Regions from separate parts of the Brevundimonas sp. NPDC092305 genome, predicted to be linked through region 2. Evidence: riboswitches for the same ligand, from Rfam matches in the RefSeq annotation. Region 2 holds a riboswitch; the other holds the start of a gene.

Region 1 (6,158 bases), 630 kb from region 2:
ACCGACTGGCTAACCGAAGTGAACCGCCGCTTCCGCACGGCCTTCACCGGCGCCGAGCGCAACGTCCAGAATGCCGAGGGCTGGTACCGCTCGCGCTTCATCGGCATGACCGAGGCGTCCGCGCAGGCCGCCTGCGAGACGCTGTCCGAGCGGCGTGTGACCTGTCTGGTGATCCGACCGCAAGGCTGACGGTCCGACCGGCCGGGCGCGGCTTGCTCCTGCGTCCCTTTTCCCCTATACGCGCCGCCTTTCCAGGGCTTCGGTCCTGACGCGGAGTTCCAAAGGGTTCGGGAAGTCATCCCGGCCGCCGCTTCAGGATCCATCGTGGGACAGGACTTACCCGGTCCACCCGCGCCGGCGCCCTACAAGGGAGACTGCCGCATGGCTCTTTATGAGCACACGGTCATGACGCGCCAGGATATCTCGGCGCAACAGGCCGAAGCGCTGAACGACACCATCAAGGACCTGATCACCCAGGGCGGCGGTTCCGTCGCCAAGATCGAGTACTGGGGTCTGCGCAACCTGACCTACCGGGTCAAGAAGAACCGCAAGGCGCACTATTCGCTGCTCGCCGTCGACGCTCCTCCGGCCGCCATGGCCGAGGTGGAGCGCCAGCTGGCCATCAACGAAGACGTGCTGCGCTGGCTGACCGTCCGCGTCGACGAACTCGACCTGGAACTGTCGCCGCTGCTGGCCCGCCGTGAGCGGGAACGCGAGCGCGAGCGTGAACGTGGTCCGCGTGAAGACGCTGACGCCGAAGCCGCATTCTAAGGAGCGATGGACATGACTGACACGACCGCCGCCCCGATCCCGGGTACGACCGTAGGCTCCGGCCCGGCCCGTCGCCCGTTCTTCCGCCGCCGCAAGGTGTGCCCGTTCTCCGGCCCGAACGCGCCGAAGATCGACTACAAGGACGTGAAACTGCTGCAACGCTACATCAGCGAGCGCGGCAAGATCGTGCCTTCGCGCATCACGGCTGTTTCCCAGAAGAAGCAGCGCGAACTGGCCAAGGCCATCAAGCGCGCCCGCTATCTGGCCCTCCTGCCCTACGTGGTGAAGTAAGATGAAGGTCGTTCTGCTTGAACGCGTCGAGAACCTCGGCGCCATCGGCGACGTCGTGTCCGTCAAGGACGGCTTCGCCCGTAACTTCCTTCTGCCGCGCGACAAGGCCCGCCGGGCCACTGCCGCAAACCTGAAGGCTTTCGAACTCGACCGCGCCGCCATTGAGCAGCGCAACGAGAAGAACAAGACCGACGCACAGAAGGTCGCCGACAAGATCGACGGCCAGACCTACGTCATGATCCGCCAGGCGGGTGAAACCGGTCAGCTGTACGGTTCGGTCGCCGGTCGCGATGTCGTCGAGGCCGTTCAGGCTGAAGGCGGCAAGATCGAGCGCTCGCAAGTCGTGCTGAACGTTCCGATCAAGACGCTGGGCGTCCACGAAGTGCTGGTTCGCCTGCACGCCGAGGTCTCGGCTACCGTCAAGATCAACATCGCCCGTTCGGCTGACGAAGCCGAGCGTCAGGCCAAGGGCGAGGACGTGATCCGCTCGCAGTTCGACGATGAACGTCAGGCCGCCGACCAGGCCGCCCAGGACCTCATCGAAGGCGGCGCCGGCCAGCAGGACGGTCTGGGCTCCGAAGCCTGATCCGACCTCTGCGTCTGAAAAGTCACGGCGGCGTAGGGGCGACCCTGCGCCGCCGAACTTTTTTGCGACAACGCCTTGACGCTTTTCTACCGCATCGCAATATCGCAAGTGCTCATCGAGACCGGCTGAGGGAAAGGCCCTTGGACGCCGGGGCAACCTGCGGATCGCCGTAAGGTGCCAACTCCTTCGGGACCCCTCCGGGTCGCGGCAGATGAGAGGACCCGGCAAAGGCCGGACTCCCTCCATCCGTCACCGAAGCGGTTCCCGATGATGACGGGAGACGACCATGCGTGACCATGTTGCGTTGCTTGATTCAGCTCTCACGCCGCCGGCCCTTGCGGCCGCGCGCGGCTTTCGCCTCTGTATGATGCGATGTCGCCTCCCGGTCTGACCTGACCGACGCCGGCCCCCGCCGGCTCCCCCGACAATCGAAGCTCGACACCGGCGCCGGCCTGACCGCGTCGCCCGGCCGGTTGCGCTCGCCCCATCGAGAAGACTGAAACCATGAAAACCTTTTACACCGCCCGCTTCGCCCTGTTGACCGCGGCCTCGTCCGCCGCCCTGTTCATCGCCTTGCCTGCGCAGGCCCAGACGCCGCCGCAGGAGCCTGTCTCCGACGTTGACGACATCGTCGTGACCGGCACCCGCGTTCCCGGCCGGTCTCGTCTCGACACGGTCGCGCCGGTCGACGTTGTGACTGCCGAAACCCTGCAACAGCGCGGCTCGACCGAACTGGCGACCCAGCTGGCCGCCAGTGTGCCCGCCCTGAACTTCCCGCGCCCGTCCGCAACCGACGGCACGGACTCGATCCGCCCCGCCACCCTTCGGGGACAGGGACCGGATCAGACGCTGGTTCTGGTCAACGGCGTCCGACGTCACGCGACCGCTCTCGTCAACACCAACGGCTCTGTCGGGCGCGGGTCCGCGGCTGTTGATCTGAACGCCATCCCCAGTTCGGCGATCGAGCGGATCGAGGTCCTGCGTGACGGCGCCGCGGCCCAGTATGGCTCGGACGCCATCGCGGGCGTGCTGAACCTGCGTCTGCGGGAGGCGGCCAGCGGCGGCGGTGCGACCGTGACCTACGGCGGCTACGTCACCGACTATCCAGGGTATTACGGCGGCGGGAAGGACATCAGCGATGGCGAGGCCCTGACTGTTTCCGGCTGGCAGGGATTCGCCCTCGGCGACGACGGCTTCCTGACCGCCTCGGTCGAATATCGTGACCGGGCCCGCACCAACCGCAGCGACATCGATCCCCGCTTCACGCCTGCCCGCGTTCGAGGCGGCCAGGGCGATCCCGAAAGCGAAGACCTGGCCGTCTATCTGAACGCCGGCGTGCCCATTTCCGCCGGATGGGAGGCTTACGGATGGGCCGGCTATCAGACACGGGACGCCTCAGCCGCCGCCTTCTACCGGACGCCCACGGACAATGCGCAGAACCCGTCTTATCCGGGAACAGGCCGCGTCTATCCCGACGGCTACCTGCCCTACATCCTGACTGACACCACCGACTGGACCGCCGCGGGCGGCGTTCGCGGACAGGCCGGCGGCTTCGATGTCGACGTCAACCTCGGCTACGGAAAGAACGAGATTGAGTTCGGGGCCGAGAATACCCTCAACCCGTCTCTCGGTCCGACCTCGCCGACCAGTTTTTACGCCGGCTCCCTGACCTACGATCAGCTCGTCTTCGGCATCGACGCCAGCCGCCAGTACGAGTTCGGCCTCTACGCCCCCCTGAATGTCGCCTTCGGTCTGGAGGCGCGTCAGGAAAGCTATCAGATCGGCGCGGGCGAGCCCGGCTCCTACGCACGCGGGACCTTCCTGAACATCGGCGGCACCGACCTGAACTGGGGCTCGCGCGGCTTCACCGGCTTTACCCCGGCCAATGAGGTCGACGAGGACCGGCACAACGTCGGGGTCTATCTGGATCTCGAGGGCGAGGTGGTCGAGAACCTGACGCTCTCCGGCGCCGTCCGCTACGAGAACTATTCGGACTTCGGCGACAACGTCTCGGGCAAGCTGGCCGCCCGCTACGACTTCACGCCCAACTTCGCCATCCGCGGCGCGGTCTCGACCGGCTTCCGCGCGCCGAGCCTGCAACAGCAATACTTCACCCAGACGGCCATCCTCTACATCTCGAACGTACCGTATGAAACCGGCACCTTCCCGTCGGTCAGCCCGGTCGGACTGGCGCTGGGCGGCACCGCGCTGGAAGCCGAGACCTCGACCAACTATTCGCTGGGTCTGGTCTACCGGCAGGGCCCGTTCGAGTTCACCGCCGACGCCTATCGCATCGACATAGACGACCGGATCATCCTGTCCGAGACCCTGACGGGCAGCGCGACCGCGGCCGTGGGCACCAACGCCCGCACCATCTTCGACCTGTTGCAGCCCTACGGTGCGACCGGTGCGCGCTTCTTCATCAATGGGGTGAACACCGAGACGACCGGCCTGGATGTCGTCGCCCGCTATCGGATCGACGAGGGCTTCGGCCGTCTTGACCTGACGCTCGCAGGCAACGTCAACGACTTCAAGGTCACCAAAACTCCGACCACCGCGACCGGCATCCTGCCCACGCCGGTCAACCTCTTCGCCCGTCAGGCCACCCTGCGGTTCGAGGAAGGCACGCCGCCGTGGAAGGTGGTGACCCAGGCAGACTGGACGAAGGACCAGCTGGGCGGGACGATCCGCGTGACCGGCTATGGCGATGTACTCGCCCCCGGCGCTACGGCCGCCACCGATCTGCAGCTGGGCGTATCCCTCGTCGTCGATCTGGAGGCGCGCTACAGCCTGACGGACCGGATCACCCTGGCCGTCGGCGCCGACAACGCCTTCGACGAGTACACGAAGCAGATCCTGCCGGCGAACAACACCTCCGGCGCCTTCCCCTTCTCCAACTTCTCGCCGTACGGCTTCAACGGGCGCTTCCTGTATGGCCGCGTCAGCCTGAACTTCTGATCGCAATCAGAGCCTGAGAGGGCGCGTCTTCAGGCGCGCCCTTTTAGTCAGCCGTTGTTCCGCCACGAATTGCCGATCAAGCTAAGCCATTCGGAGGGAACATGAAGACAAGCTTGATGACTCTGGCGGTATCCGCCAGCATGATCGCCGGCGCCGCGGAGGCGCAAGCCGGTGTATCGCTGGACGACTTCGTCAGGCGCGCGAACCGGATACCCATGAACCCGACCGCCATGCTGCGGCCCGATGCGCATAGGCTGAAAGGCGAGGCAGAACGCGCCCTGACCGCCGTGAACCGCGAGGTTCGTGAAGCCCGCGCAGCCGGTCGGACGCCGCCCGCCTGTCCGGGCGAAAGCATCAGCGTCAGCCCGAATCAGCTGTTGGCTTTCCTGAACGGAATCCCCCAGACCCGACGTCAGCGCATGTCTGTGGTCGATGGCTTTCGCGCATGGATGGCCGACCGCTATCCCTGCCCCCGGCAGGCCTGAACTGATCCGACGTCGGAATTCCGGACTGCCCACAGGGCGCCTGACCTTGTCCCCGTTCATCGGTGCGACCGAACATGACGCAGGCGGCGTGTAAGGGCATGACATCACTCCGATGAACGCCTTCGCCCCCGTCCAATTTCCACCGATGGATTCCACCTCGGTCCCGTCCCTGCCCCACAATCTGGAGGCGGAGCAGGCCCTGCTGGGTTCGTTGATGTTCGACAATGCGGTTTTCGAACGTCTGTCGGATCGCCTGCGCGGAAGCCACTTCTACGAGCCGTTTCACCAACGCCTCTACGACGCGATAGAGGATCATATCCGACAAGGCCTGCTGGCCGAGCCGACCATCCTGATGGAACGGTTCAAGCCCGATCCGGCGTTCCAGGAGTTCGGCGGTCTGCGCTATCTCGCCGACCTCGTCGACCGCGCCCCTCCCGGCGCCAACGCGCCCGACTACGCCCGCGTCGTCTACGATCTGGCCCTGCGTCGCGACCTGATCCGCATCGGCGGCGAGATCATCAAGGAAGCGCCCCAGCCTGAAACGGCCGCGATCGATCAGATCGAGAGCGCAGAGCAGCAGCTCTACACCCTGGCCGAGACCGGCAAGCCGTCGTCCGGCTTCGTCGCCTTCAGTCATGCGCTCAGCGGCGCCGTCCAGATGGCGGCCGAGGCGTATCAGCGCGACGGCAAGCTGGCCGGTCTGGCCACCAATCTGGACGACCTCGACCAGAAGCTGGGCGGCCTCCACCCGTCCGACCTGCTGATCCTCGCGGGCCGCCCGTCGATGGGCAAGACGGCGCTGGCCACCAACATCGCCTTCAACATCGCCCGCAACTATCGCTGGGAGCCGACGCCCGAAGGCCGCAAGACCGTGTCGGGCGGCGTCGTCGCTTTCTATTCGCTGGAAATGTCGGCGGAGCAGCTGGCCATGCGTATTCTCGCCGACGCCTCGGGCGTGTCGTCCGACAAGCTCCGCAAGGGCGAGATTGACGCCGCCGACTTCGGCAAGATCCGCGACGCTGCGGTCGAGATCGGCGAAAGCCCGCTCTACATCGACGCCACCGGCG
Region 2 (6,158 bases):
TACGGGGCCGACTTCCCGACTCCTGACGGGACCGCGATCCGAGACTACATCCACGTTTGTGATCTCGCGCATGCGCACGTTCTCGCCGCCGAGGCGCTCCTTCGCGGGGAGGCGGGCGGCGAGTTCAACCTGGGAACAGGCGAGGGTTATTCAGTTGGCGAGATTCTGCGAGAGATCCGACGGGCGACTGGACGAGATCTCAGCACTCCGACCGGCGCACGCCGCGTTGGCGACCCGGCAAGGCTGGTTGCCGACCCGACGTTAGCGATTGATCGCCTAGGCTTCGTGACCAAGCATTCCTCGTTGGAAAACATCATTTCTACGGCGTGGCGTTGGCATCAGCGGGCCCACCCACTGAGAAACGATGGGCCCAGCGGAAGCTAGGCGGCTGAATAAATCGGGGTGCTTTGCGTGATAGCACTAGCCAGTCCTCCAGCCAGATCCCGTACCAGATCCTCCGGGTGCTCCAGCCCCACCGACAGCCGAACCAGCCCGTCCGAAATCCCAGCCGTCGCGCGCGCCTCCGGCGTCATGGCCGCGTGCGTCATCAGCGCCGGGTGCGCCACCAGGCTTTCGACGCCGCCCAACGACTCCGCCAGCGTGAACACCTCCAGCCCGCTGACGAACGCCCGCACCGCGTCGATGTCGGCCAGCTCGAAGCTCAGCATGGCACCGAAGCCCTTCTGCTGACGCGCGGCCAACGCATAGTTCGGGTGGCTCTTCAGGCCGGGATAGTTGACGCTCTTCACGGCGGGATGCACCTCGAGCCATTCGGCGATCGTCTGCGCCGTGGCCTGCTGGCGCTCGATGCGGGCGAAGAGTGTGCGGACGCCGCGGAGGGTCAGGTAGGCGTCGAATGGGGAGCCGGTGACGCCAAGGCAGTTGGCCCACCAGGTCAGCTGTTCGAGGTCGGCGGGATCACGCGCGACCACGCAGCCGCCGACGACGTCGGAGTGGCCGTTGATGTATTTGGTGGTCGAGTGGATCACAAGATCGGCTCCCAGCGCGATCGGGGTCTGGAGGGCCGGCGACAGGAAGGTGTTGTCCACCGCCGCCTTGCAGCCGACGGCGTGGGCGCGCGCGCAGATGTCGGCGATGTCGACGACGCGCAGCAGAGGGTTCGAGGGCGTCTCGATCAGGATCAGTTTGGGGTTCAGCGCGAAGGCGGCGTCCAGCGCGGCGGCGTCGCCCTGATCGACGAACTGGACGTCGAAGTGATTGCGACGCGCGCGGGCGCACAGCAGGCGATGGGTGCCGCCGTACAGGTCGTGCGGGGCGATCAGCAGGTCGCCGGGCTCCAGCGATGACAGGGCCAGATCGACCGCGGCCATGCCGGTGGCGGTGACCACGGCGCCGCAACCGCCCTCCAGCTGGGCCAGCGTCTCGGCTAGCACGTCGCGAGTTGGGTTGCCTGAGCGCGAGTAGTCGTACTTCCGCTTACCGTCGAGGCCGTCGAAGCTGTAGTTCGACGACAGGTACAGGGGCGGCATCACCGCGCCGTGGGCGGGATCGGTGTCCACGCCGTGACGGGCGGCGGTCGTACAGGGGTGGGGTGTTTCCGAACGGCTCATGCGGCGATCTCGCGGGCGTTGAAGGCGGGCAGGGAAGAAAGGGCGTCGTGCAGGGCGCGGCCTACAAGGTCGCGCTCCTTCAGGAAGGCGTCGTGACCGAAGATCGAGGGGGCCTCGATCAGACGGCGCAGGTTGGGCGCGCGGTCGGCCAGTTCGCGGCTGTCCTCGAACGGGACCAGCCGGTCGGAGGTGAAGCCGATGACGGTCAGGGGGCAGCGGATGGCCTCGGGCGCGACGGCGTGGCGGTCCAGCGAGTCCGATAGGGTGATCCAGCGGTCGGCGCTGGTGACGTCGGCATAGGCCCCGCCGCGCGCGATCAGATAGTCACAGACCGGGTAGGCCCCGCCGGCGGCTTCGGGGGCGGCCGTGTTGAAGCGCAGGGCGAACTCTTCGGAGGTGCGATAGGTGGTCATGGCCAGCTCGCGAGCCAGCGCAATCCCTTCGGCCTCGCGGCCGCAGTCGCGGGCGAAGGCCAGCAGCCGGCGTTGCACGCCGCGCCAGGCGGTGGCCGCCGGATGGCTGCGGTGGGCGGCGGAGACGGCGACCAGTTCACCGATGCTCTCCGGAAACAGTTCGGCGAAGGCGAGGCCGACGCAGCCGCCGTAGGAGGCGCCGACGAAGGCGTCGATCGTCGGCTCGCCGATCGCATCGAGCAGGACAGCCAGCAGCCGGGCCTGATCCTGAGTGGTCAGGGTCACGCCGGCTTCGTCCCGTCCGGGCAGGAAGTCGAAGGCCAGAACCCGCACGCGGTTGAGATCGACGGGGCCTCCGGCGCGGACGGCCCAGGACCACCAGCGCGCGGCGAAGCGGCCGCTGGAGATGCCGCCGGCGACGACGACCAGCGGTCCGCGTTCGGCGCCGTGCAGGCGGCCGACGACCTCAGTCGCTTCAAGACGCTCGCCGGAGCCCAGTCGGAAGTCGGCCGGAATCGCCGCGCGCACATCCTCGCCGGGCGCTTCGTCGATGGGCCATTCCGTGGACGCCACAGGTCCGCTCCTCGATCATCGAAGAGCGCGGACGGGGCGGCCAAGTCGTGCGGTGAAAGACCCGTGAAGTCGCAGGGACCCGAGGGGTCCATCGCTTCACTCATCTCTCGCGGCTTCCGAAGACGCCCCGCAGGAGTTGGCACCATCTCCTTGGATCGGGTGGATCCAAGGAAGGTTGCCCCGGCGTCAAAGGGCCTAATCCCTCAGCCGGTCTTGATGAGTGCTCCTACCGTGACGAAGGGGACACGCCCCGTCAATCCCCGAAACTTGCTGCGGTCGCGAATTGCTCGAGCGTGAACGCACATGCAATGAACATGCGCTGTGAGCGTAATGTCCTGCGGTGTCATGCCTCATCATGTCGTGAAATATCGCTTTTGAGCATGACGTGTCCACAAATCATCCTCCGCCCACTTGCGCATTTCGCAAATGCGTTAAACAGTTCGCACTTGCGTAACGACATCCTTGGGGGATCGGGAATGACTCGACTTCGTATGTGTATCGGGGGCGCCATAAGCCTCCTCGCCACCGGCCTTGCGGGCGCGGCCGCGGCGTCCACGCCGGCGCTGCTGCCGCATCAGGCGGCGCTGGAACTGGACGGCGCCGGGACCGCCTGGCTGGGGACGTCGACTGCGCTGGTCATGCTGATGACCCTGCCCGGACTGGCCCTGTTCTACGGCGGCATGGTGCGCCGCAAGAATGTCATCGCCACCATCACCCAGTCGGTGGGCGTCTTCTCGGTGGTCACTCTCGCCTGGTTCATCGCCGGCTACACCATCGCCTTCGGCACCAACGGCAGTGAAGCCGCGAACGCCTGGATCGGCAGCCTCGACGCCGTCTTCCTCAACGGCGTGACGCTGGAGACGGCGCACAGACTGCTGCCCGGCATTCCCGAGTTCATCTTCCTCAGCTTCCAGCTGACCTTCGCCATCATCACCCCGGCGCTGGTCACCGGCGCCTTCGCCGAGCGGCTGAAGTATTCCGGCCTGCTGCTGTTCACCTTCCTGTGGTCGCTGATCGTCTATGCGCCGATCGCCCACTGGGTCTGGGGCGGAGGCTTCCTCGGCACCAGCGGCGTGCTGGACTTCGCCGGCGGCGCCGTCGTGCACGTGAACTCCGGTGTCGCGGGTCTGGTCTGCGCCCTCTTCCTTGGCGCGCGGAACGGCTATGGCCTCTCGCCGATGAACCCGCACAATCCGGTGCTGACCATGATCGGCGCCTCGCTGCTGCTGGTCGGCTGGATCGGGTTCAACGCCGGTTCGGCGGGCGCCGCGAATGCGCTCGCCGGCGCCGCCCTGATCAACACCGTTCTGGCCGCCGCCGCTGGCGCCCTGTCGTGGAAGCTGGTCGAGGTGATCGAGAAGAAGAAGGTGTCGCTGATCGGCATGCTGTCGGGCGTCGTCGCCGGTCTGGTGGCCATCACCCCGGCGGCCGGCTTCGTCGATCCGAAAGGCGCCGTGATCATCGGTCTGATCGCCGGCCCGGTCTGCTACGCCGCCTCGGTCTGGATCAAGAAGCTGCTCAAGTACGACGACAGCCTGGACGCCTTCGGCATCCACGGCGCGGGTGGTCTGGCCGGCGCGCTTCTGACCGGCGTCTTCGCCACGACCACGATCAACAGCCTGTCGGAGGGCGCCAACGTCTGGACCCAGCTGGTCGGGCTGCTCTGGACCATCGGCTACAGCGCCATCGGCACCTTCGTGATCCTGCTGATCTGCAAGTTCACCACCGGCCTGCGGGTCACCGCAGAGCAGGAGGAAGAAGGTCTGGACACCCACCTGCACGGAGAGGCGCTGGAAAGCGTCTGACGTCGGGTGGTCGCCGGGGCGGTGTCCTCTCTCCGCCGTCCCGGCCCTTCAGTATGCATGCGTGAACATCATCGAAAACAAGGGGATAAGAAGATGAGGATCGCTTTCGCAGCGGCGGCCGCCATGGCCGCGCTGTTTACCGCCGGGGCCGCCAGCGCCCAGGATTCGGACGTCGATGTGACCTTCAATGTAGGCGTCGTCAGCGACTACGTTTTCCGCGGCTTCAGCCAGACCAACCAGGATCCGGCGCTGCAGGGCGGCGTCGACGGGACGTTCGGCAGCTTCTACGCCGGCGCCTGGGCGTCCAACGTCGACTTCGGTGATGAGACTGATGCCGAGTTCGACGTCTACGGAGGCTTCCGCACCGAGGCCGCGGGCTTCGCCATCGACCTTGGCGTGGTGGGCTATCTGTATGCCGGGCCGCCGACGGGCGTCGACTACAACTACGTGGAGTTCAAGGCCGCAGCCTCGCGCGCGGTCGGTCCGGCGACCATCGGCGTCGTGGCCTACTATTCAAACGACTTCTTCGGCGTGGACGACGAGGCGACCTACGCGGAGGCGAACGTCGCCTTAACACCGGCCGACAAGTGGACGGTGTCCGGCGCGGTCGGCAAGCAGTGGCTCGACGTCAATGACGACTACACGACCTGGAACGCCGGCGTGGCCTACGCCCTGACCGATCACGTGGCGATCGACGTGCGCTACCACGACACCGACGTGGACGGCCCCCTGTCGGACGATCGTATCGTCGGAGGTCTGGAGTTCCTCTTCTGAGGATACGACGGCCGAACCCAGAACCGGCAGAGTCGTGCTGAAAAGCACTGCTCTGCCGGTTTGTTTTTTCGATTAGCCGTGCACTATGCGCATTTCGCGCACAAAAGTTGCCAAGCGCTGCTGGCGATCCTAGACGATAGATCTCCCCGAAAGGAACTTCAGTGGCGTCCGCGAACCAAACCTTCGTCATCACCGCACGCAGCGGCCCGGCCAAGACGCCGGCGGCCGAACGCGTGCGCGATTTCGGAGAGATCTATGCGGACTTCACGGTCACGTCAGGCGATCAGCAGTCCAGCCGCTGCGCCCAGTGCGGGGTGCCGTTCTGTCAGTCGGGGTGTCCGCTCGAAAACAACATCCCCGACTGGCTGCGCCTCGCCGCCGAGGGCCGTCACGAGGAGGCCTGGCGTCAGTCCGAGGCGACCTCGACCCTGCCCGAAATCTGCGGCCGCATCTGTCCGCAGGACCGGCTGTGCGAAGGCTCCTGCACGCTGGAACAGTCGGGCTGGGAGACGGTCACCATCGGTTCGGTCGAGCGCTGGCTGGGGGACATGGCGTTCGAGAACGGCTGGGTCGCGCCGATCCGGCCGCGGGTCGAGACTGGGTTGTCCGTCGGCATCGTCGGCGCGGGACCGGCCGGGATCGCGGCGGCGGATCGCCTGCGGTCGGCGGGGCATGCGGTGACCATCTATGACCGTCACGACCGGCCCGGCGGCCTGCTGACCTACGGCATCCCCGGCTTCAAGCTGGAGAAGCACGTCGTCGCGCGCCGGACGGACAGACTGGCCGAGGGCGGGGTCGAGTTCCGGCTGGGCGTTGATGTCGGGGGCGATCTGCCGTTCGCCGAGGTGCGCGCCGCCCACGATGCGGTGCTGGTGGCGACGGGCGTCTATCAGGCGCGCCGGCTGACGGCGCCGGGCTGCGGCTCCGACGGCGTGGTCGCGGCGCTGGACTATCTGATCGCCTCCAACCGCAAGGGGTTTGGCGACGCCGTGCCCGCGTATGACGAGGGCCAGCTGAACGCC

Evidence for each region. A riboswitch is a leader RNA that binds a small molecule or an ion and turns the genes downstream of it on or off. The one in region 2 is predicted to bind S-adenosylmethionine.
Region 1: another riboswitch for S-adenosylmethionine. It lies ahead of ACIQC9_RS03655 (TonB-dependent receptor plug domain-containing protein); the one in region 2 lies ahead of ACIQC9_RS00480 (homoserine O-succinyltransferase).

Annotation. Positions count from the first base shown of each region.
Region 1 is NZ_JBIVQY010000001.1:735,039-741,196, reverse strand. It holds gene ACIQC9_RS03675 (D-alanyl-D-alanine carboxypeptidase) at 1-189, shown strand, start outside; gene rpsF (30S ribosomal protein S6) at 382-771, shown strand; gene rpsR (30S ribosomal protein S18) at 784-1,062, shown strand; gene rplI (50S ribosomal protein L9) at 1,064-1,648, shown strand; SAM riboswitch class I at 1,758-1,866, shown strand; gene ACIQC9_RS03655 (TonB-dependent receptor plug domain-containing protein) at 2,153-4,606, shown strand; gene ACIQC9_RS03650 (hypothetical protein) at 4,708-5,091, shown strand; gene ACIQC9_RS03645 (replicative DNA helicase) at 5,204-6,158, shown strand, end outside.
Region 2 is NZ_JBIVQY010000001.1:101,531-107,688, forward strand. It holds gene galE (UDP-glucose 4-epimerase GalE) at 1-384, shown strand, start outside; gene metB (cystathionine gamma-synthase) at 381-1,571, opposite strand; gene ACIQC9_RS00480 (homoserine O-succinyltransferase) at 1,568-2,557, opposite strand; SAM riboswitch class I at 2,655-2,780, opposite strand; gene ACIQC9_RS00485 (ammonium transporter) at 3,034-4,362, shown strand; gene ACIQC9_RS00490 (TorF family putative porin) at 4,456-5,136, shown strand; gene ACIQC9_RS00495 (NAD(P)-dependent oxidoreductase) at 5,298-6,158, shown strand, end outside.